Regions from separate parts of the Marinobacter sp. DS40M6 genome, predicted to be linked through region 4. Evidence: predicted binding sites of a transcription regulator. Region 4 holds the regulator's gene; each other region holds the start of a gene.
The links. Region 4 encodes sigma-54, which starts transcription at its own class of promoters, with help from an activator protein. Its sites were predicted from a motif close to ANTGGCATNNANNTTGCTNT; they were not measured.
Positions count from the first base shown of each region.

Region 1: JJO78_RS02145 (CmpA/NrtA family ABC transporter substrate-binding protein) is a predicted target of sigma-54. The motif match lies at 2,116-2,135, and genes of this name have one in related genera.
Region 2: JJO78_RS09420 (PEP-CTERM sorting domain-containing protein) is a predicted target of sigma-54. The motif match lies at 3,636-3,655, and genes of this name have one in related genera.
Region 3: glnA (glutamate--ammonia ligase) is a predicted target of sigma-54. The motif match lies at 2,498-2,517, and genes of this name have one in related genera.

Region 1 covers NZ_JAFCAE010000001.1:487,671-493,614, forward strand. The annotation lists gene JJO78_RS02140 (ABC transporter permease) at 1-596, opposite strand, end outside; gene JJO78_RS02145 (CmpA/NrtA family ABC transporter substrate-binding protein) at 621-1,976, opposite strand; gene JJO78_RS02150 (CmpA/NrtA family ABC transporter substrate-binding protein) at 2,189-3,430, opposite strand; gene JJO78_RS02155 (ANTAR domain-containing response regulator) at 3,453-4,079, opposite strand; gene JJO78_RS02160 (nitrate reductase) at 4,557-5,944, shown strand, end outside.
Region 2 covers NZ_JAFCAE010000003.1:390,616-396,559, forward strand. The annotation lists gene JJO78_RS09400 (TIGR03013 family XrtA/PEP-CTERM system glycosyltransferase) at 1-18, opposite strand, end outside; gene JJO78_RS09405 (PEP-CTERM sorting domain-containing protein) at 212-895, opposite strand; gene JJO78_RS09410 (PEP-CTERM sorting domain-containing protein) at 1,045-1,773, opposite strand; gene prpD (2-methylcitrate dehydratase) at 1,949-3,433, opposite strand; gene JJO78_RS09420 (PEP-CTERM sorting domain-containing protein) at 3,733-4,452, shown strand; gene JJO78_RS09425 (hypothetical protein) at 4,557-5,944, opposite strand, start outside.
Region 3 covers NZ_JAFCAE010000008.1:64,943-70,886, forward strand. The annotation lists gene JJO78_RS18200 (DUF4124 domain-containing protein) at 235-765, opposite strand; gene glnA (glutamate--ammonia ligase) at 941-2,344, opposite strand; gene typA (translational GTPase TypA) at 2,903-4,714, shown strand; gene pip (prolyl aminopeptidase) at 4,814-5,776, shown strand; gene dtd (D-aminoacyl-tRNA deacylase) at 5,858-5,944, shown strand, end outside.
Region 4 covers NZ_JAFCAE010000004.1:270,858-276,801, forward strand. The annotation lists gene lptC (LPS export ABC transporter periplasmic protein LptC) at 1-362, shown strand, start outside; gene lptA (lipopolysaccharide transport periplasmic protein LptA) at 445-978, shown strand; gene lptB (LPS export ABC transporter ATP-binding protein) at 956-1,681, shown strand; gene JJO78_RS12005 (RNA polymerase factor sigma-54) at 1,834-3,360, shown strand; gene hpf (ribosome hibernation promoting factor) at 3,485-3,793, shown strand; gene ptsN (PTS IIA-like nitrogen regulatory protein PtsN) at 3,889-4,359, shown strand; gene rapZ (RNase adapter RapZ) at 4,388-5,269, shown strand; gene JJO78_RS12025 (HPr family phosphocarrier protein) at 5,277-5,546, shown strand; gene mgtE (magnesium transporter) at 5,659-5,944, shown strand, end outside.

The sequences.
Region 1 (5,944 bases), on a different contig from region 4:
AATGACTTCTCGAACATCGGGTCATCACTCACGTACGTAGCGGAGACCACCATCGTGACCAGCGGCAGCCAGGCCAGTGGCGATACCGGCTTGAAAATCTGGATCAGAGGATTGATGGCCGCCGAGAAGTGGCGGTTCAGGCCGATAATGATGCCTAGAGGCACGGCAATAAGGGTTGCCAGTACAAAGCCGGCCAACACCGTACCCAGGCTGGTAAAGATCTGGTCGATGAACGTGGGTGCGCCGGGATAGTCGCGGATTTTCACCTCCGCGTCCGGGTTCTCCGCCAGGATGCGTTCGTTGCGATCCTCCTGCATGGTGACAAACTGCGCCGCCCGGTCCCGCTGGTTGCTGTGCTCCTGCCACAACTGCCCAGACTGCTCCAGCACATCGGCGGGGCCCGGGAAGGCCCCCAGCGATGTTTGCACCTGGGGCGCGGCCAGATGCCAGAAGCCGAGGAACAGCGCGATACCGATAGCTGGCAGCAGCAACTGGCGGAAGGTTTCGGCCAGGTTCTGGCCGGACAGCTTTTCCGTCAACGCACGGAGCCAGCGTTGGCCTGATGATAACGAGTCGGTCTGGCTGAGCGTGGTCATGTGATGTCTCCTGACACTCAAGTCTTAAGGGGTTTGCGAGCCTTTCAGGCCAATCTCAAAGCTGTCGATGTAGGCGTTCGGTTCCCTCGGAGTGAAGGCCACGCCGTCGATCAGCTCGCCCTGGTGCGGGCGCGCAAAGTTTTCCGCATCCAGGTCCGGGAAATCCTCTGCCTTGAGCGTGCCGTCCTCGATCAGGGTTCGGGCCGCTTCCTTGTAGATATCCGCGCGATAGACCTTGGCTGCGGTTTCCATATACCAGTCGTCGGACTTCGGCTCGGCAATCTGCCCCCAGCGGCGCATCTGGCTCAGATACCAGATGGCATCGGAGGGATACGGGTAGGTGGCGTAGTAGCGAAAGAACACGTTGAAGTCCGGCACCTTGCGGACATCGCCTTTCTCGTACTCGAAGGTGCCGGTCATGGAGTTAGCGATCACTTCCTCGTCGGCGCCCACGTAGCTTGAGCGGGACAGGATTTTCACCGCCTCTTCACGGTTGGCGTTGTCATTTTCATCCAGCCAGTGGGCGGCGCGGATCAGTGCACGAAGCAGCCTGAGATGGGTGTTGGGATACTGTTCTGCCCAGGCTTCAGTAACACCGAATACTTTCTCAGGGTTGTTGGGCCAGATTTCGTAGTCGGTGATGACCGGCACGCCGATGCCTTTGAACACTGCTTGCTGGTTCCAGGGTTCGCCCACGCAATAGCCCTGAATGGTGCCGGCTTCCATGGTGGCCGGCATTTGCGGTGGCGGCGTGACCGACAGGTGAACGTCGGCGTCTATGTTGCCGCTGGTGTCACCACGCTGGGGAGCGTAATAGCCTGGGTTCAGGCCGCCTGCAGCGAGCCAGTAACGAAGCTCGTAGTTGTGGGTGGACACCGGGAAAACCATGCCCATGCGAAAACGCTCGCCCTTGTCACGGTACTGGTCGATGACCGGTTTCAGAGCAGTGGCGCTGATCGGATGAGCGGGATTGCCGTCGCTGCCGTCTTCAATGTGTGGGCGCATTTGCTCCCATACGTCGTTCGATACGGTAATGCCGTTGCCGTTCAGGTCCATGCTGAACGCGGTGATGATGTCCGCCTGGGTGCCGTAACCAATGGTCGCACCAAGTGGCTGGCCTGCCAGCATGTGGGCGCCATCAAGGGTGCCGGTCACCACGCCGTCGAGCAGGACTTTCCAGTTGGCCTGGGCTTCGAGTTCCACGAACAGGCCTTCATCCAGGAAAAATCCCTGTTCCCAGGCAATGGCCAGTGGCGCCATGTCCGTCAGTTTGATGAAGCCGAGCTTCAGGTCTGGCTTTTCGGCCGGGCCGATGTCGGCGTGTACTGAGCCCGCCGCCGTCAAGATCAAGAATGTCGCTGCCAGTGTTCTCAGTTGCATGGTGCTCTCCCGGAGTATTATTCAGACAAAAAAAAGCCTGCCCCCCGTTTCCGGGATGCAGGCCTCAATGCCTGATGTTCTGTCAGTTTTCGTCACTGCCGTTTACCCGCGCAGTGAATGCAAGATCGTCCATGTTGACAAAGCAGTCTGCGTGCCATGTTTTTAAGTTATTGATATTTATAAATAATAATGAATGAGCACAAAAATGAGTGTTATTGAGGGCGGGATTTCGTGGCTGTTTTAGTGCGTGACGCTTCTTTATTGGGCGTAGCCATGGGGTTGTCGGCCAGCCAGTCGTGGAGGTGCTCTCCCAACAGGCGGTCGCTGGCAACATCCACGGGGCCGTAGCGCCCCGACAGGGTAAAGGGGAGTTGGTGCCGGCCCTCAGTCTTGCTGTCGATAACCGGTGCGTCAATGCCCATGGAAGCTGCGGCGTTGCGGAACAGATCCGGCCTGACGACCTGACGAACCATGTCGCCGTCCACCGGGCCGAGTTGACCCCGGAGCGTCAGGCGGGTTGCCAGCCAATGGGCTTGTGACAGCCAGGGGAAGTTGGCGGAGTGGCGAAAAAAGTGTTGATGCAATCGCGGATGGAACAGACTGTACGGGTGGTTATCCAGCACGTTGATCTGTTCACCCAGATACTCGGGCCTGGCCAGGATGTCCCGTAGCAGGCGATGGTTGTGAGGGTTATCCAGCCACTGACAGGCTGCAAGCAGTGCCCGCAACAGGTGCCGGTGCATCACGTTGTGCTGCTCCGTCCAGTCGGCGCGCATACCCAGAACCTTTTCAGGGGCGTTCTGCCAGATCTGGTGGCCGGAATGGAGAATATGCCCCAGCTTCTCGTACTCCAGCAAGCTGTTCCAGGGCTCACCGACGCAGCAGCCTTCGATGGTATTTGATCGAAACGCGTCCACCATCTGTATCGGGGATACGGGGATGATCTGCACGTGCTTTTCCGCGTCTGGCCCGGCAGAGGCCAGCCAGTCCCGGAGCTGAAGGTCATGGCTGGACCAGGGCGCCACGGAGGCCAATCGTATTGGCTCGCCTCTGCCCCTGGCCACGCGTATCAGCGCGCGAGCGGTGGCAATGGGGTTCTCCAGATCCGTGGCTGAATGGGTCAGTTCGTGATGCAGCCGAGCGCTGAGGGTAATCCCGTTGCCGTTGCGGCTCAGCACCATGCCGACCACAACGGGCACTTTGGGGCGGTCGGTCGCCAGGGACATACTCAGCGGCATCGGCGCCAGCATGTGGCCGCCGTCCAGCAGGCCAAAACTGACCTTGTCGCGCAATGATGCCCAGGAGCCTTCACGCACCAGTTCCACGTCCAACCCTTCGGCATCAAACAGTCCCAGCTCTCGCGCAACAATCAATGGTGCGCTATCGAGCAGCGGCACAAAGCCGAGGCGGACATTGAATCCGGGATGCTTGTGAAGCGGGGTTGGACGAACCATGGATGCTCCCTAACAGCGTTGATCAGGATGCTTTCTGGATGGCACCGGCCGAGCCCTGGCTGTGTCGTTCCAACAGCTTGATAACGCGCCCCGCCATCACCGCCAGGCGTTCGCTGTGCTCCATGGCAGAGCTGCGCAGCATACGATAGGCCGTTTCCTCGTCGCAGTTTTCATGCCGCATGATCAGCCCTTTGGCTTTCTCAATAACCTTGCGGTCTTCCAGTGCCGAGCGGGTTTCCTCCAGCTCTGTCCTCAGTGCCTGAAAGGATTCGAACTGCGCTACGGCTGAGTCAATGATCGAGCGAACCCGGTCCGGCTGTATGCCGTCGACAACGTAGGCGCTGACCCCCGCCTTCACTGCGGCATGGATGGTGGCGCGATCACCGGGCTGGTCGGCGAAGAAAACGATGGGCCGGGGTGCGTGAGTGTTGAGGGTGCTCATGTTCTCCAGGGTATCCCGGTCGGGCGAGTCCATATCAATGATCACCATGTCCGGCTGGTCGCGGGCAACCGCTGCGGTTAGGCCGGTAGCATCCGGGCGCTGGCGAATGACTTCATGGCCCTCATGTCTGAGCGCCTGGCAAACCTGGCTTGCCCGTTCGGGGTCCTTGTCGATCAGAAGGATGCGAAGGGGTTCTGGCGAATTCATGATGGTTTCCTCGATGTACAGGCATTGGATGCCTTTCTCTTTAACGCTGTCAGCAAAACGGTTCCATCAGTGTCAGTGCAATAAATTTGCCAGGGTCACGGGAAGTGCCTTGCGAGCAGGGGAATAGCCGTTTCTCAAGGTCATGGGCAAATATTTTTATTCGTTAACTGTGCGCTCTGATTGGGCGTTTTTGAGCGTTTTGCACTGTTATGACTCCTGGCACGGGGGTATTGAGCGGTCCCAGAGTTTGCTGAAACACCTGCTGGCCGGTTTTCTCCGGGAGTGGCCCTGGATTTGCACGGGCTTTGGGAAACGTTTGTAGCGAAAGCTGACACGCCAACCATAAACTGCCAGGCCCGGGGTTACTTGATCCCGGTACTGAATGCTGGCAACGAAGCCCGCATGCCCGGTTCCTGCCTGTTCAGGGAGTTCCGGACATTGCGGGCTTTTTTGTGCGTGTAACACTCAGGAGACACCGTGGACTTACTCAACACTACTGGCCCGGACCCGGTTCATACCACCTGCCCCTATTGCGGGGTAGGCTGTGGCGTGATGGCCTATTCCGACGGCGGCACACCGGTGGCCGGGGACAAAGACCACCCTGCGAACAAGGGGCGTCTGTGTGTGAAAGGTGCCAGCCTTCACGAAACCACCGGCCAGGAAGACGGACGGTTGCTGTTCCCGATTGTCAGGGGGCGCCGCAGCGAATGGGAGCAGGCGCTGGACGAGGTGGCGCATGCGATACAGGACAGCGTCAAGACTCACGGCCCACAGTCGGTGGCCTTTTACCTGTCGGGCCAGTTGCTGACCGAGGACTACTACGTCGCCAACAAGCTGGCCAAAGGGTTCATTCGCACACCTCATGTGGATACCAACTCCCGGCTTTGCATGTCGTCGGCTGTGGCTGCTCACAAACGGGCCTTTGGGGCGGACGTGGTTCCGGGTTGCTATGAGGACCTGGAGCTGGCTGACCTGCTGGTTCTGGCTGGCAGTAACGCCGCGTGGGCGCATCCGGTGCTTTACCAGCGTATGAAGGCCAGTGCGCGGGATGGGCGTCGAGTGGTTGTTATTGATCCACGCCGCACCGCCACCAGTGAACTGGCGGACCTTCACCTGGCGTTGCGGCCAGGTACGGATACGGTATTGTTCAACGGTTTGCTGAGTTGGCTCGCCGATCACGGTGGCCTGGATCAGGCCTACATTGATGCGCACTGCCAGGGTTTCGATAACGCATTGGCAAGTGCACGGGCGGCGGCCCCAAGCGTCGAATCGGTCGCAGAGCAGTGTGATCTTGCGCCGGAGGATGTCGAAACCTTTTATGCCTGGTTTGCTCAGACGCCGCGCACCGTCACCGGCTTTTCCCAGGGCATAAACCAGTCGATTGCCGGCACCGATAAAGGCAATGCGATTATTAACAGTCACCTGGCGACAGGCCGGGTGGGTAAGCCCGGAGCGGGGCCCTTCTCCCTGACCGGCCAGCCCAATGCCATGGGTGGACGGGAAGTGGGCGGACTGGCCAATACCCTGGCCGCTCACATGGATTACGACAGCCCGGGGGCCCGATCACGAGTGGCGGATTTCTGGGGTACCGGTGTGGTGGCCGATGGTCCGGGCTACAAGGCCGTGGACATGTTTGAGGCGGTTCACCGTGGTGATATCCGGGTGATCTGGATCATGGGAACCAACCCGGCGGTCAGTCTGCCGGATTCGGCCCGGGTTCGGGAGGCCTTGGCGCGTTGTCCCACCGTGATTGTTTCAGACTGCGTCGCCCACACCGATACCACGGACCTCGCGGACATCCTCCTACCCGCCGCTGGCTGGGGGGAAAAGGATGGCACCGTCACCAATTCGGAACGCCGTATTTC
Region 2 (5,944 bases), on a different contig from region 4:
CAATCTGACGTGGGCCACGCCAACTCCTTTTGCTGTTCACTGGAAATGCGTCTGCGCATCCCATGCTGCAGATCTAACGATGAACAGAGTTTACTGTATTTTAATGATACTGCAATCAGGGACAGTAGAAGGACAGCACCCAACGCGACGCCAGAAACGCAAAACACCCTGCCCCAGAGATCAAGGCAGGGTGTTTCATGGCTTACATAGCTCAGGCTGACTTGCGACGGCGAGTCATACCGAGGCCCAGAAGGCCAAGACCAAACAGAGCGAGCGTTCCTGGCTCAGGCACTGCTTGCACGTCTGAAATTCCAACGATCAGATCGTTGTAATCAAAGTCACCATCAATCAGGTCTTCGAAGGCCACAATCAGTGAGCTGCCAAAGAAGCTGCTGTTCTGGCTGCCAGTCACGTCAAAGATCCGCGTCATGTCAACGCCGCCGTTCAGGCTGGCATCTGAATAGAACGTGGTGTTGCCGCGCTGCAGATAGAAGCCGAACGTAGAGCCAATGTTGGCTGTTCCGAAGTGAGTGGAAGCCGTTCCAGCGTCCAGGTCAAATTCTACCTGGCGACCGCCAGAGCCTTCCGACCCTGAAAACACCTGAAGTGTTTCGTTGGTGTCGTTCAGGTTATAGATACCGAAGTTGTTGATGTTCGCAAAACCTGCAAATTCAAACAGCAGGAAGGCACCGGCTGAATCCTGGTTACCATCAACATCGTTCAGTTTCGCAAAAGAGGCTCCGTTGTCGTAGAACGCGCCTTCACCGAGGGAATCGGTAAACACGTCCGCGCCACCGTCTGTTTTCAGGTCGAAAACGTCCATTGGAGCGGCCTGAGCTACCGAGAACGTTCCCACCAGCATCGCCGCTGCAATCAGCTTTGAAGTCATTTTCATTTTACTGCTCCTTGTCTACATCTTATGATTCTCATCAACCGCCCAAACCAATGCAGTTGTCGTGCCAATTATTTATTCATTATTAAACAATAACTTACATTGGCAATATTTGGGTTGCGTAAAATATACTGACACACCGCCATTGATCCTCAGCGATTGCGCTTTGACTTCCGCGAAAGCGAAAGTCCAATCCCTAGCAGTCCCAGCGCGAACAAAGCCAGCGTACCCGGCTCTGTGACATTGGCGACTGTTATGTTGTCGATGCCGTACCCATCATTGGGGTTGTTGGAAAAAATACTGACATCCCCCAAACCCGCTGCGTCATAGAGGCTGACATAAAAAACTCTGCCGTTGCCCAGAGCGGACCCAAATATGTCGTTGAAGCTGAAATCGAACCCGCCAATCGAGAGGCGTCCGCCAGCATCGTTGGGGTCTGTCATATAGAAACCCATGGCGTTAAAACCAGTCGCTGGAGAAATAACCATCTGGCGTGCATCCATACTGTCCAACCAGTTATCCCCAGATACGGAATAGCGCCCGCTAAAGGGACTGGCGCCGGCGTTCAATACGGCAAGACCGCCATTGCAATTATAGGGACCGCTATCGCACAAACCGCCTGAACCTGGCACCGCACTGGTAAAGGATCCAAAACCCACTGAGGACGTGATGGTGCCGGCCTGGCTTCCAACGGTGTAAAAAGAATTATCATCGAACGTTTCGGTGAGATAACCGGAATGCGCAGCGTCCAGGAAGTCCTGTTCCGCGGAGGCGGCCGCTGTAGCGCCCTGGCTACTAATACTGAGAATGGGCGCAGCGCTGGCCCAGTTGCAGGCGCCAAGGAGAACCCCAATGGCGCCGACTGTTTGTAGTGTGTTCATATCAGTACTCCATATAAGCTGACAGAATCGTCTTCGATAGGGAGTAACTACTGCATAAGACGTGCCACGGCTTCAACTGGTTCATTTTCAGTCAGTTAGAAGCCCGCACATTTTCTCAATGTAAAGTTTTTCGACAACCCCTCGCTATGCCCGGAGAGCAGGCGCTCCAATCAGTTCAGATAACAAACAGATCAACAAATTCGTGTGCGGGGGTCGACTCCAATAGCGCTTGATCTTTACACAGGTTAAAGATCTTCTCGCAGCGCTGACCAGGAAACCGGGTCGCCAGGTTATGGCGGAACTTATCCTCAAGCAGGGGAATCCCCTCCTTTCGGCGACGGCGATGGCCAATGGGATACTCAACTGCCACCTTATCCGTGCTGGTGCCGTCGGCGAAGAACACCTGAATCGCATTGGCAATTGAGCGCTTATCTGCTTCCAGATACTCACGCGTGTATCGCTCATCCTCAACCACGTCCATCTTGTCTCGGAGTTGGTCGATCATCGGATTGGCCTCATGGAAGCTGTCTTCATAATGCTCCGCTGTCAGCCTCCCAAAAATCAGCGGTACAGCAGCCATGTATTGAAGGCAGTGATCCCGGTCGGCCGCGTTTGCCAATGTGCCCTGTTTCGAGATGATACGGATGGCAGATTCGTGGGTGGTGATAACGATTCGTTCGATGTCATCCAGGCGGTCTTTTACCTCGGGATGAAGTATGACCGCTGCTTCCGCCGCTGTTTGAGCATGGAACTCGGCCGGGAAGGAAATCTTGAACAGAATGTTTTCCATCACGTAGGCGCCAAAAGCCTGGGGTAAAGTAAACTGACGCTTGTCCTCAGGTTTCAGTTTCTGATCTTTATTGGTTTTGCTGAACAGAACGTCGTAGAAGCCCCATTGGGGCGCCGTGAGCACCCCCGGGATACCCATTTCTCCCCGCATTGCAATATCGGCCAGCCGCACGGCCCGGGACGTTGCATCTCCCGCCGCCCAGGATTTTCGGGAGCCAGCGTTCGGCGCATGACGGTAGGTTCGCAGCGCCTGACCGTCCACCCAGGCATGGGACAAGGCCGACAGCATTTGATCGCGACTGGCACCCATCAGTTTTGCGACAACAGCGGTTGAGGCCACCTTGACGAGCACAACGTGATCCAGCCCCACCCGGTTAAACGAGTTTTCGAGTGCAAGCACCCCCTGGATTTCATGGGCCATGATCATAGCCTCCAGGACATCCCGCATGGTCAGGGGCGCCTTGCCCTCCGCCACCCGCTTCTGGGACAGATGATCCGCCACGGCCAGTATGCCCCCCAGGTTATCCGAGGGGTGGCCCCACTCCGCCGCCAGCCAGGTATCGTTGTAGTCCAGCCAGCGCACGATACAGCCAATATCCCAGGCCGCCTTTACCGGATCGAGTCTGTAAGGAGTGCCCGGAACACGGGCGCCATGGGGTACAACGGTGCCGTCAACCAGCGGCCCAAGGTGCTTGGTGCATTCAGGAAAACGCAGGGCGAGAAGGCCGCAACCGAGGGTATCTATCAGGCAGTTTCTCGCGGTATTCCAAGCCTCTTTGCTTTTTATCCGATAGCCGAGAGCGTAGTCGGCGATTGCCTGCAGGACGTCGTCATAGTCGGGGCGAATGTTCTGATCAGCGTTGGAGCTCATTGCGAATCCCTTATTGGTTTTGGATCTCAGTGAGAGACTAAGAACGAAAAACAGTCATGCCAAACAGGTTAGTACATCGGCCCGGCCGGGATACAGCCATCCAGATCTTAAGCGTTGACTTTTTATACACTTTTCAATGCCTCACCGGTGACCAGAGTATTCAGAAAATGGCAACCGGCTGTTTTAACCGAAAAATATCCAAGCTGGCTTTTTTCTTGCTGAGAACGCAGTCCGGAGACCACTCTGCAGGAAACGCGGGGTGAATATGGATATCTGTAAAAACGCAAGGAGAATGAAGTATGAAAGGATTTGACCACAAAATAGTGATTGGCCTGGGATTGGCCGCTGCAATGGCTGGGAACGCTTACGCAGCCCCCATCGTAAACGTCGTCAACTCTGACGGCGACCTCTACAACACCGAAATGCTGACCGGGTATTCAACCGACGGCTCGCTGATGGACGGCATGGAAGTCACTACTTGCTTTGCCAGCGCAGCCTGTGAAACCGTGGCATTTGACGGTACAGTCGGCAGCTCTTCCTATGGCGAAGCCATCGGTAGTGGCTGGAGCTTGTCTATCAATGGAGACACCTACAGCTCCCCGTTTACCTTCAATTCCGTTCAAGACGTCACCAGCATCGTATTGAACGGGCGTCCGGGAAACACGATCTTTGACATTGTTGGTAGCGACTCCCGCTCACCAGATTCAGCCCTGGGCAAGCCTTTTCGACTGTCCAATTCCGGCGATCTGACGGATAGCACAACCGTGAACGTTGAATACTCCGACAAGCTTTCCCTCGATGGTGTATTTTACGACGACCTGTTTACAACCATGGCTATCGATTTCGATGGCAGCCTGTTCTCAGGCATGTTCAGCTTCCTGAGCGATACTGACAACAACGATTTCGACGCCGGTAGCCCGATTACTCCGACCAACCCGGTTCCGGAACCCAGCACCCTGGCCCTGCTGGGGCTTGGCGCCCTGGGTTTTGGACTGCGTCGCCGTAGTCGCAAGGCATAAGTAGAGCGCTTCGGCTCCGCAAGCTCGACAGGTGTTTTGCGGAGCCGGAACGTGGGCCTCCAGGCTCAAGCTGGTGAGGCTTTTAGCTTTCCAATCATTACCCTTCAGTTTATTGCCCGCAGATCCGAGGTGACGAAACTCAATGTCCCTCTCTCTAGCTCCAGCTCTTCTATTGCGAACCCATCCTCACAGAAAGACACGACACTGAGGTGACTGTTAATCGCATAAAGAGAGTCCATAGAGTAACAATTGTAAGGCAGCGTCATTACCTTGCTTGTTATGTTCCCGGTGGTTTCATTGACGGCCCATATGTCGGGGTTGAGCAATCCCGCAGGGCTGAGCACATCCCTCTCGATGGAAGAGCTCATCGCCAGCACTTTTGCTCGGTCTCCGCCACGAGTCAGATTCATCGACGTTGCATAGTAGGTTTCCGCGTTAGGCACAACCGGGCCACCGGGCCGGCCTACAATCAGGGTTCTGTTACGACCTGAGAAATCCAGGAAATTGACGAAAAGCAGTGATTCCGTTCGAGAAGCAACAAACGTAGATTCCACCGCAAGAAGCAAATCGACCTCACCCGAACTCAGATCGACGGTATAGACTTCACCGAGAGGGTCTGAGCGATCAGCACCCTGAAAAGTCGTCCATAAAGCGATGGCTTTGTCGCCCATAACGACAACATCGTCGAGCGCCCAACCATCCGCAAACTTATCTGAGAAATCAGCAAACAAAGAGGCAGATCGATTGATTTCATCGACCTTGTGCAACACGCCACGGTCCGCGATGATTGTGTATTTGTCGTCCTCGATCAAAGAGAGTGACGCCAACCTGGCAGACTCAGAAAGTCCCGACAGCACAGGTTGTGCGCCTGCAAGACCGGAGTCCAACAGCATTGCAACTGATGTAATCAAAAACTCGCCGTCACTGAGCACACCCACAAACGTCTCATCCCGTGTGGGGCCGGGTTCTGCCATGGGGTAGACTCTCGGCACCCAAGTGCTTCCCGCCACCCGCTTCAGCTCAGCGCCTGACTCTCCATACAGGATGATCGTCCTTTCGGCATAGTTATTGGCGACCACAAAATCGATATCGCCGTCGCCGTTGAAGAATACATCCGTGTAGGATGACACCCCATCCGCTTCCCAGACCTCGAACGTATTGGCTCCCAATGTCCACCAGTAATGCGTGTCGTCGGAATCAACCGAGAGGTCGCATGTCAGATTACCGCCGGACATCGCCAGATTGACAAGTCCTGTCGACAGGTCACTGTTCACGAAACCCTTAACGGAACAAGGTTCCTGCCCGCCACCAATATTCGACAGTTTGACACTTGTTCCATCAACGCGGCTGTGAATCGACACGCTGGTTGAGCTTGCGGTTACGGCGGCTGGAGCGAACAGATTGTCGGTAAAGACACCCCCGGCAAATACCTGCCCACCCACCTTATCCCCTGCCTGCACATAAGCCAGCGAGTGAGATTCAAGATTACGAC
Region 3 (5,944 bases), on a different contig from region 4:
TAGCGGGCATGCGGGTTACAGGCCTGTGAACACGGCGTGGTGTAGTGCAGAAATATCATTGCGTAAAGCCTGCCCGCGGATATCCGCCCTGGGAATGGTCAGAGTATGGCTTTTTTATGGTGCGATCGCACTAAAATGGTGCAATCAAGAATGGCGTGGTGGTTCGCTAACCGCTACAGGTCTGCGTTTGTATGGCGCCCCGGCTCGAAGCGGTCGGGGCCCCGGAAGGGTGCATCAGTTGTTGACGCTGGGCCGGTGGATGGTGAAGGTAATGGTTTCGCCGCTCTTGACGGTAACACCGTTGCTGTCGACGATATTGACGCCTGCATCGTGGGTGCCGCGAAACACATTGCGCACCATCACTGTCCCGGAAGCGCTCTGGCCAACCGGTTGGCCGTCGAGTGTCACTTCGTACTTGTGGCTGCCCCGAAGGCCAGGTGAACTGGTCACGCGGAATTCCACGTCGCCGCTGCCACTGTGGAAGGCCTGGTCATCGCCCGGCGCGAGGAAACGGACGCTGTCGTAGACGGAGCCTTCCTGTTGCACTTTTTCCCGCAACCGCTCTGGCTCACGAACCGCTTCGAGTTTTGGCAGGGTGACCGTGGTGACCGGTTTCACTTTGATCTCCTCAGCAGGCGTGCCTTCCGAGGGTTCGTCGGTATAGGTAACGTTGCCCTGAGCATCCACCTGGCGATAGACCTCGGCGGAAACCGGAAACGCCGCGAGAGCGACAATGCCTGAGAGTAGTGCGAACCGTGCATTCATAGAGACAACCTGTTTGATTGTTTTATCCGATTATCAGCGCCAGTCATGAGTATTTCAACGCCATTACCCGGTAGCTTGGTTACATTCCGTTAAGGCTGGCCGAAATGTGCGGTCGTACACGAAAAAGCCCCGCACGAGGCGGGGCTTTTCTGGGTTGCTGATCCTTACGAACGGATTAGCAGGAGTAGTAGAGCTGGAACTCGACCGGATGTGTGGTCATGTTCAGTTTCTCAACTTCACCGCGCTTCAGATCGATGTAGCCGGCAATCATGTCCTCGGTGAACACGCCGCCGCGGGTCAGGAATTCATGATCTTCAGCCAGGCAATCCAGAGCTTCGGACAGGGTTTCAGCAACCTTCGGAATGTTCAGCGCTTCTTCCTTCGGCAGGTCGTACAGATCCTTGTCCATGGCATCGCCCGGGTGGATCTTGTTCTGGATACCATCCAGGCCGGCCATCATCAATGCAGCGAACGCCAGGTACGGGTTGGCCGCCGGGTCAGGGAAACGCACTTCGATACGACGTGCTTTCGGGCTGTTCACGTATGGAATACGGATGGAGGCCGAACGGTTACGGGCGGAGTAGGCCAGCATAACCGGTGCTTCGTAGCCCGGAACCAGACGCTTGTAGCTATTGGTTGCAGGGTTGGTAAAGGCGTTGATGGCCTTGGCGTGCTTGACGACACCACCGATATAGTAAAGCGCTGCTTCGCTCAGGCCGGCATAGCTGTCACCTGCGAACAGGTTCTTGCCGTCTTTGCTCAGGGACATGTGTACGTGCATGCCGGAGCCGTTATCACCAACCACAGGCTTGGGCATGAAGGTGGCGGTTTTACCGTAGGCGTGGGCCACGTTGTGTACGCAGTACTTGAGAATCTGCACTTCGTCAGCCTTGCGGGTCAGGGTGTTGGCGCCAACGCCGATTTCACACTGGCCAGCGGTGCCGACTTCGTGGTGATGAACCTCAATTTCCAGGCCCATGGATTCCATAGCGGCACACATGGCGCCACGCAGGTCGTGCAGGCTATCCACTGGCGGAACCGGAAAGTAACCACCTTTAACACCCGGGCGGTGACCGATGTTGTTGCGATCGAAGTCTTCGCCGGATACCCAGGCGGCTTCTTCAGAGTGGATGTGGTAGGAAGCGCCCTGCATATCCACATTCCATTTAACAGAATCGAAAACAAAGAACTCAGGCTCTGGACCAAACAGGGCACCGTCAGCGATGCCGGTGGACTTGAGGTACTCTTCCGCACGGCGGGCAACGGAGCGTGGGTCACGCTCATAGCCCTGCATGGTGGAAGGCTCTACGATGTCACAGGTAATGTTCAGTGTGGTTTCTTCGGTGAACGGGTCCAGCACGGAGGTGCTGTCGTCCGGCATCAGAATCATGTCGGATTCATTGATGCCTTTCCAGCCGGAGATTGAAGAGCCGTCGAACATCTTGCCGTCGCTGAAAAAGTCCTCGTCCACCTCGGTGGCCGGCAGCGTTACGTGTTGTTCTTTGCCACGGCTGTCAGTGAATCTCAGGTCGATCCATTTGACTTCGTGTTCCTTGATCAGATCAATCGTCTTGGACATTGTGCATGCTCCGTCTGTTATCCCGCCGTGCGGGCGATTTCTGTGTACATTGTTGCCGGATCGTTCAGCAGTGCTGACTCCCGATCTTTCTTTCAGGTAGGGCAGCTTAACAAAAGCTGTTGCGAGTTACCTGCAAATTCGGCTGCTTAAGGTTTAGCAATAGCCTTGCCAGTTTTTGATGCATGCGCCACAAGTGCGCAATACCAAGGCGTTCGGGCTGTTTTGGAGCGATATGTGCTGATTGGGTGGCCCTATCGCTCTTTCGTGGTGCGTTAAAACGGTGCGATAGCTGAAATAATGCACCAAAATGATGCGGTTGGGTTGTTGCTTCGATAAGCGTTTTTCTTCATATAAACGCAAGTGAGTTTGCTATATACTGCGCGCCACTTCATTTTTGCCTCAGGTATTCAGCACAGACGCTGAGTTTCTTCAGGGGGTATTCGGGCTTCCCGGCCCGACAAATGAAATTCATTTTACGGATTTGAGACGGCATGTAAGGGGCTTTGCGCCTACTGAAGACCTCTCAGGTCATTCAGTGCATGCTGCAGGATTATAGTTGTGATTGATAAACTTCGTAATATCGCCATCATCGCCCACGTTGACCATGGCAAGACCACACTGGTTGACCAGCTTCTTCGCCAGTCCGGCACTCTGGATCGCAAAGAGCTCGAAAACGAGCGTGTCATGGACTCCAATGACCAGGAAAAAGAACGTGGTATTACCATTCTGGCCAAGAACACGGCGCTGAAGTGGCACGACTACGACATCAATATCGTGGACACCCCGGGTCACGCCGATTTCGGGGGTGAAGTCGAGCGTGTCATGAGTATGGTCGATTGCGTGTTGCTCGTGGTTGACTCTATTGATGGCCCGATGCCACAAACCCGGTTTGTCACCCAGAAAGCGTTTGATGCGGGCCTGCACCCGATTGTCGTCGTGAACAAGATTGACCGCCCTGGAGCTCGCCCGGACTGGGTAGTGGATCAGGTGTTCGACTTGTTCGACAACCTTGGCGCCAGCGATGAGCAACTGGATTTTCCGATTGTCTACGCCAGTGCCCTGAACGGCATTGCCGGAATGGATCACGAAAAGCTGGACGACAACATGGACGCGGTTTTCCAGGCCATCGTTGATCACGTACCTGCACCCAACGTCGACCGGGATGGTCCGTTCCAGATGCAGATTTCCCAGCTGGACTACAACAGCTTCCTGGGCGTTATTGGCATCGGCCGCATTATGCGCGGCAAAATTAAAACCAACTCTCCGGTTACGGCCATTGGTGCCAACGGCAAAAAGCGCCAGGGCCGTATTCTCAAGATCATGGGCCATTCCGGGCTGCAGCGTGTTGAAGTCGACGAAGCGCAGGCGGGCGACATTATTTGCGTCAGCGGCATGGATGAGCTGTACATCTCTGACACCTTGTGTGACCAGGCCAATGTTGAAGCCTTGCCGCCGTTGACGGTGGATGAGCCGACGGTTTCCATGACGTTCCAGGTCAACGACTCACCGTTTTGTGGCAAGGAAGGTAAGTTTGTCACCAGCCGCAACATCAAAGAGCGTTTGGAAAAAGAGCTGCTGCACAACGTTGCTCTGCGAGTTGAAGAAGGTGAGTCGGCAGATAAGTTCAAGGTATCCGGCCGTGGCGAGCTGCACCTCTCAGTGTTGATCGAAAACATGCGTCGCGAGAACTTTGAGCTCGCCGTGGGTCGTCCGGAAGTGGTTATCCGTGAGATCGATGGTGTTAAACAGGAGCCGTACGAAAACGTCATCATCGACATCGAAGAGCAGCACCAGGGTGCGCTTATGGATCAGATGGGGCTCCGCAAGGGTGAAATGACCAACATGGTGCCGGACGGAAAGGGCCGTATGCGTCTTGAGTATACGATTCCGGCGCGCGGGCTGATCGGTTTCCGTAACGCCTTCCTGACCATGACCTCCGGTTCGGGTATTCTGACTTCAACCTTCAGCCATTACGGCCCTATTAAGAGCGGTGATGTGACCAGTCGTCAGAACGGTGTGCTGGTGTCAATGGCAACTGGTGCCGCGCTGACTTATTCGCTGGAAACACTGCAGAGCCGGGGCAAGTTGTTCCTGGATCCCGGCCAGGAAGTGTACGAAGGTCAGTTGTGTGGTATTCACAGTCGTGACAACGATCTGGTGATTAACCCCACCAAGGGGAAGAAGCTGGACAATATGCGTGCGTCCGGCAAGGACGAGGTCATCGGCCTGGTGCCGCCGATCAAGCATACCCTTGAGCAGGCTCTGGAGTTCATCGATGAAGATGAATTGGTGGAAGTGACGCCCAAGTCGATCCGCCTGCGCAAGAAGCTTCTGACCGAGAATGAGCGTAAGCGCGCTCATAAGAAGTAATCTTCAGTACGTGATATTAAGGGGCGGTGCCAATGTGGCCCGCCCCTTTTTCGTTGTCTTCAGCTAAACTCCGGTTAAATCCTTTGTCCGGAGCGCCTCATGCTCACCCTGTTCCCTGATATCAAGCCCAACGCCCAGCATCGCATTGCGGTTGATCCGCCCCATGAACTGTATGTTGAAGAAAGCGGCAATCCGAATGGTATTCCCGTTCTGGTTGTCCATGGCGGGCCCGGCGGCGGATGTGAGGACTATCACCGCCGTTTTTTCGACGCCGAGCGCTACCGGGTTATTCTTATGGATCAGCGGGGCGCCGGCCGTTCGAGCCCGCTGGCCGAGTTTTCAGGAAACACCACGCAAAAACTGGTGGACGATATGGAAACGGTGCGGGCCTTTCTTGGGGTAGACCGATGGATACTGTTTGGCGGTAGTTGGGGATCTACATTGAGCCTGGTGTATGCCCAGTCGCACCCGGACAGGGTGCTTGGCCTGGTGCTGAGGGGGATTTTTCTTTGCCGGCCCAGAGATATCCACTGGTTCTACCAGGAAGGTGCGAGCCGCGTATTCCCTGATTACTGGCGCGATTTCCTGGCACCCATTCCTGAGGATGAACGTGGCGATCTCGTGACGGCCTACTACCGTCGCCTGACGAGCAGCAACGAACTGGAGCAGATACAGGCCGCCAAGGCGTGGTCCATCTGGGAGGGGCGGTGTGCAACCCTGCATCCGAACCCTCGTGTGGTTGAGCACTTCGGGCACCCCCATGTGGCTATTGCCCTGGCACGAATCGAATGCCATTACTTCATGAATAATGCGTTTCTGGACGATAATCAGATCGTACGTGACGCGGCGTTACTCAAAGATATTCCAGGCATCATTGTCCATGGCCGTTACGACATGGTGTGCCCGCTGGACAATGCTCTGGCTTTGAGCCAGGCCTGGCCAGAAGCCGACTTGAGGATCATACGGGACGCAGGACACTCAGCGTCCGAGCCCGCCATCATTGATGCCCTGATGCGTGGGGTCGATGAGGTCGCCGCGAAGCTTGAAGGTAGGGATACGTAAAGTCACATGAAGAAGGTTGCGGCGAGCCTGGTGCGTGGATAAACTTCGTTCCGAATTTTGAGTCCTTGTGCAGGGAGCTTGATGAAAGGGCTGATACAGCGGGTTACCCACGCCAGCGTCACCGTCGACAATGAGGTCATCTCCGAGATTGGTTCGGGGCTGTTGTTG
Region 4 (5,944 bases):
AGCAATTCGAGGCCCGCAACGAAACCATTATGGAATCGCCGAATGCGACGCTCTACGGCGACCCCGGCAACGCACCCTGGCAAGTCCAGGCCAACAAAGGCCAATTCATGGAAGCTGACGACCTGGTCCACTTGACGGGGGATGTTCGGGTGTCCCAGCAAGCCCAAGGTGGGCGCCCCCTGACATTAACCACGTCAACGCTGACACTGGATAACACAGAGCGTACTGTTTACACAGACGCCCCGGTGGAACTGACCGACTCGTTCAGCCTGACCCGCGCAACCGGCATGAAGGCCTGGATTGATGACCGAATCCTCGAACTCGACTCTGACGTGGAAGGACGCTATGAGACCGGCAAGTAAATTCATGCCCAACCCTCACCGCAATCGGCACCAACCGGTGGCATTGCGCCCGGCAGTCTCAGCGATTGTCCTGGCGCTGACAATGACCGTGGGCATGCCGTTCGCCGCGGCCTTTGATCTTGAGTCTGACCAACCCATCAGGGTCAATGCCGACAACGCGCGGCTTGACGAAGGCCAGGGCATTGCAACCTATACCGGCTCGGTTGAAATGAGTCAGGGCGATGCCAACCTTATGGCGGACAAAGTTGTACTCCACCGGGATGAGAATGGCGTCAGCCGCATTGAAGCCACCGGTACCCCGGCACGCTACCGCCAGCCTGCCATGGAAGGCCAGGGCGAAACCGACGCCCGTGCGCTAACGATCACCTGGTCCGCCTCCGACAACCGGGTTACCTTTCAGCGCGAAGCTGTGATCGAACAGGGCGGCAACCTGTTCCGGGGCGACGTCATTCATTATGACAGCGCCGAACGCGTGGTGACCGCAGAAGGCTCTGCTGACCAGGGCGATGGCAGCGGTCGCGTCGAAATGGTCATCCAGCCGCGCGGCAACGCCGGTAGCAATCCAGATAACAACCCTAACGGACAGGATATCGATGGCAGTTCTCAGGGCCAGTAACCTCGCAAAAAGCTACAAACAGAAGAAGGTCGTCATCGACGTTTCCCTGGAAATTCGCAGTGGCGAGATCGTCGGCTTACTCGGCCCCAATGGCGCGGGAAAAACGACGTGTTTCTACATGATTGTTGGCCTGGTTCCCGCCGACAACGGTCGAATCACCATCGACAATCAGGACATAACGCCGCTGCCCATGCATGGTCGTGCCCGCAAGGGAATCGGGTACCTGCCCCAGGAAGCATCCGTGTTCCGCAAGCTCACCGTACGCGACAACATACTGGCGATCCTGGAAACCCGCCGCGAACTCAAACGCGCTGACCGGGAGGCCAAGTTAGAGGAACTGCTTGAAGAGTTTCACATTACCCACATCCGCGATAGCGTCGGCATGGCCCTGTCAGGCGGCGAGCGACGACGGGTGGAAATTGCCCGGGCGCTGGCGATGGAGCCGGCGTTCATCCTGCTGGACGAACCCTTCGCCGGAGTCGACCCGATCTCCGTGAGCGACATCAAGCAGATCATCCGACACTTGCGGGACAAGGGTATCGGCGTACTGATCACCGACCACAACGTGCGGGAAACCCTCGACATCTGCGAGAATGCCTACATTGTCAGCGGCGGCCACATCATTGCCTCTGGTAATTCGGACGATATACTGGCCAACCAGCAGGTCAAGGAAGTGTATCTGGGCAACGAGTTTCGCCTGTAGTACACTCGGCAAAGAACTTGCTTGGTGCGGCAAGTAGCCAGCATACAAAGAGTTTTTGTGCAACCCCGGCTCCAGAAAGCGCCCTGATGACGTAAAGAGAGAGCCTGAGTGACGGAAGAGAGAGACCGAGTGACGGATCCTGAACCATGGTTATGAAAGCCTCACTACAGTTAAAGCTGGGCCAAAGCCTGACCATGACGCCCCAGCTGCAACAGGCTATCAGGCTTCTGCAGCTCTCCACCCTGGACCTCCAGCAGGAAATCCAGCAGGCATTGGAATCCAACCCAATGCTGGAAACCTCCGAAGACGACGACAACCAGAATCCGGAATCAACGGACAGTGACAACGAGTCGTCTGAAACAGCGTCAACCGAGGAATCCAACACCGCTTCAGACACCGCTGCTGAGTGGGACGAATCCGAAAACGGACCTGACTGGTCATCAGAAACGGACAGTCCCGACACCATTCCCGATGATCTTCCCGTCGACACCGCTTGGGATGACATTTACCAGTCAGCCCCCGCGTCAGCAGCCCGTAACGACGACGAAAACGACCACGACTTCGAAACCCGTAACTCCCCCACCGAAACGCTCCAGGACCACCTGGAATGGCAACTGAACCTGACGCCCATGAGCGAGCGGGATCAGGCCATCGCCCATGCCCTGATGGATGCGGTTGATAACCACGGCTACCTGACCTCTCCGCTTGAAGAAATTCATTCAGGCATGGTGGACGAATCCGACGAAGACCCGCTGGAACTGGACGAAGTGGAAGCCGTTCTTCATCGCCTGCAGCACTTCGATCCACCCGGCGTGTTCGCCCGTAATCTGCAGGAATGCCTGCTGATCCAGCTGAATCAGCTGCCCCCGGAAACACCCTGGCTGGCTCAGGCGCGACTGGTGATTACCCACTACATAAACCTGCTGGGTAACCGTGATTACGCCCAGCTGTTACGCCGCAGCCGCCTGAAAGAAGAGCAGCTACGGGACGTTCTGGCACTTATTACCGGGTTAAACCCCCGTCCCGGCGACACCCTGGATCAGGCCGAGCCAGACTACGTCATCCCAGATGTGATCGTGCGCAAGCACAATGAACGCTGGCGCGTGGAGCTGAATCCTGAAATTGCACCGCGCATTCGTGTGAATGCAAGCTATGCTTCTCTTATAAAGCGTGCTGACAGCAGTGCTGACAACACCTACCTGCGGGACCAGTTGCAGGAGGCAAAGTGGTTCATCAAGAGCCTGCAGAGCCGCAACGAAACCCTGCTTAAGGTGGCCACGCGCATTGTCGAGCACCAGCAGGGATTCCTGGATCATGGCGAGGAAGCCATGAAACCTTTGATTCTCTCGGATATTGCCCAGGCGGTGGAAATGCACGAGTCGACCATTTCAAGGGTCACCACCCAGAAATACATGCACACGCCGCGGGGCATATTTGAACTTAAGTATTTTTTCTCGAGCCATGTCAGTACCGACGAGGGTGGAGAGTGCTCATCCACGGCAATCCGCGCGATGATCAAGAAGCTGATTGCAACGGAAACTCCGAAAAAGCCATTGAGCGATAGCAAAATTGCAGCCATGCTAGGAGACCAGGGTATCAAGGTGGCTAGACGAACCGTGGCCAAGTATCGCGAGGCAATGCACATTCCTCCGTCCAACGAGCGAAAGCGATTGGTGTAGGAAGCGTCTGTTCCCGGCCTCACGGGGAGAGCCCTTTCCTGAAAGTATACCGCCTGCAGCATAACGCTGTGGCACACAGCCGGTATCCTAACGGGTGCCGGCAAGCTGAAAACAGGAGAAGCCTATGCAACTCAATATTTCAGGCCATCACGTAGAACTGACTCCCGCACTGAAAGATTACGTATCAGGCAAATTTGAAAAGCTTGAGCGGCACTTCGACCACATCAGCAATTGCCAGGTTACCCTTGAGGTGGAAAAAGTGCGCCAGATGGCGGAAGCTACGCTTCACGTGATAGGTGGTGAGATTCACGCAAAGGCCGAAAACAGCGATATGTACGCTGCCATTGATGGACTGGTAGACAAGCTGGACAGGCAGATTCTGAAGCACAAGGAAAAGAACGTAGACCGGATGCACGGGAACGGCGCCCGCTAGGACGACGCCCCCGGCATGACAGTTAATCGAGCTGCGGCACTGGCTAACCATGCAACACGTGCCGCAGCCTTTTTTTACGGAAATGCAGTCGATTCATGACCGACACATCCCTGACTATCGAGAACATTCTCGCGCCGGAGCTAACCCTTTGCCGGGTGCCTGCCTCTAGCAAAAAGCGGGTTATGGAAACCATTGCCGAGCAGATCCAGCAACACGACGCTTTGCTCAGCGACACCCAGATATTCACTAATCTGGTCGCACGGGAGCGACTGGGGAGCACGGGTATCGGACAGGGCATCGCGATCCCCCACTGCAGACTGGAAGGGCTGGATCACGTGGTTGGCGTTTTGCTGACCCTGGAAGAAGGCGTTGCGTTCGATGCTATCGACAACCAGCCGGTGGACCTCGTCTTCACCTTGATTGTCCCCAAGGAAGCCACCAGCGAGCATCTTGAGCTTTTGAGCCAACTTGCTGAAAAGTTCAACGAACGTGCATTCTGCGACCAGCTGCGTCAGTGCACTGATGCAGGCTCTCTCTATCGCCGGATGACAGCCGAAACAAGCTGAACAACTCCACATCCAAGGTGAACGGGCTATGAAACTGATCATCGTCAGCGGCCGATCAGGTTCCGGGAAAAGTACCGCGTTACATGTTCTGGAAGACCTGGGCTTTTACTGCATTGACAACCTGCCCATTGGCCTCCTGTTCCCCCTCACACAGGAAGCCACCAACCAGAACTCTCCCAGCCGGCTGGGAAAGATGGCGGTCAGCATCGATGCCCGTAACCTTTCCGGAGAATTGAGCAACTTCGAGGATATCTACCGCAGCCTTCAGGATACTGGCGTAACCATCGAGATCATCTATCTCGACGCCGATGAACAGTCTCTTCTGCAGCGCTTCCATGCCACGCGCCGAAAGCATCCACTGAGTGATGACAAGACCTCCCTGAGGGAGGCCATCGGTAACGAAAAGAAGCTTCTGGAGCCGCTTTCCAAGCTGGCAGACCTCTACATCGACACCACGGGGCTGTCCATGTACGAGCTCCGGGATATGGTAAAGCAACGAGTCGCGGGCAGGCGCCACCAGGAACTGGCACTGCTATTCCAGTCATTCGGATTCAAGCACGGCGTGCCGTTGGATTCGGACTATGTGTTCGATGTGCGCTGCCTGCCCAATCCCTATTGGGACACCAGCCTTCGGCAGTTTGTGGGCACCGACCAGCCGGTTATCGATTTCCTGGAAAAGGAGCCGTTGAGCCGTAAGATGGTCGAAGACCTGACCCAATTCCTGGAAAACTGGCTACCCTCGTTCGCAGACAGCAACCGCAGCTATATGACCATATCCATCGGCTGCACCGGTGGCCAGCATCGCTCGGTTTATATCTGCGACCAGCTCGGCCGCTATTTCTCGGGCAAATACAGCAATGTGCAGGTTCGCCACACCGAACTGCCCCACCTGCAAAGCAGGGAAAGCTGAACCGCCTATGATCCGCCGCCCCATTACCATCATCAACAAACTTGGGCTCCATGCCCGGGCCGCAGCCAAACTGGTGGGCAAGGCATCTGAATTCGACAGCAGCATTCAGATCAGCCGCAAAGGGCGACAGGTGGACGCCAAAAGCATCATGCCAGTCATGATGCTCGCCGCCAGCCAGGGATCAGAGGTAGAGCTGATTGTAGACGGTCCGGATGAGTCCGAAGCTGTCGATGCGCTGGTTACGCTGATCAACGACTACTTCGGGGAAGGCGAATAACCACCTCCACACTGGACATCCTTGCCCGTCTACGGCATTCACCTACAACTCTTCCTCACCTATGTTGCCTAACTCCGCTATAATACGAGGGTTTTCTGACCGTGGGTGATCCATGACCGATATTCTGGAGAAAAGCCAAGCGCGCCAACGCCTTCGCTCCCTGAGCGAAGCGCTGGACAGTGGCGCCCTGAAACAGGTTGCCCGCATCCTGAATGGCGGCCTGAGCCCCAGTGACATCGCCCACCTGCTGGAGTCATCACCACCCCGCCAGCGTGCCCTGCTCTGGAACCTGGTCGACAAGCAGCTTGAAGGCGAAGTCCTCCAGTATCTGAATGACGATATCCGAGGTTACTTCCTGAGCCAGCTGAACGCTCAGGAACTGGCTGACATCATCGAGG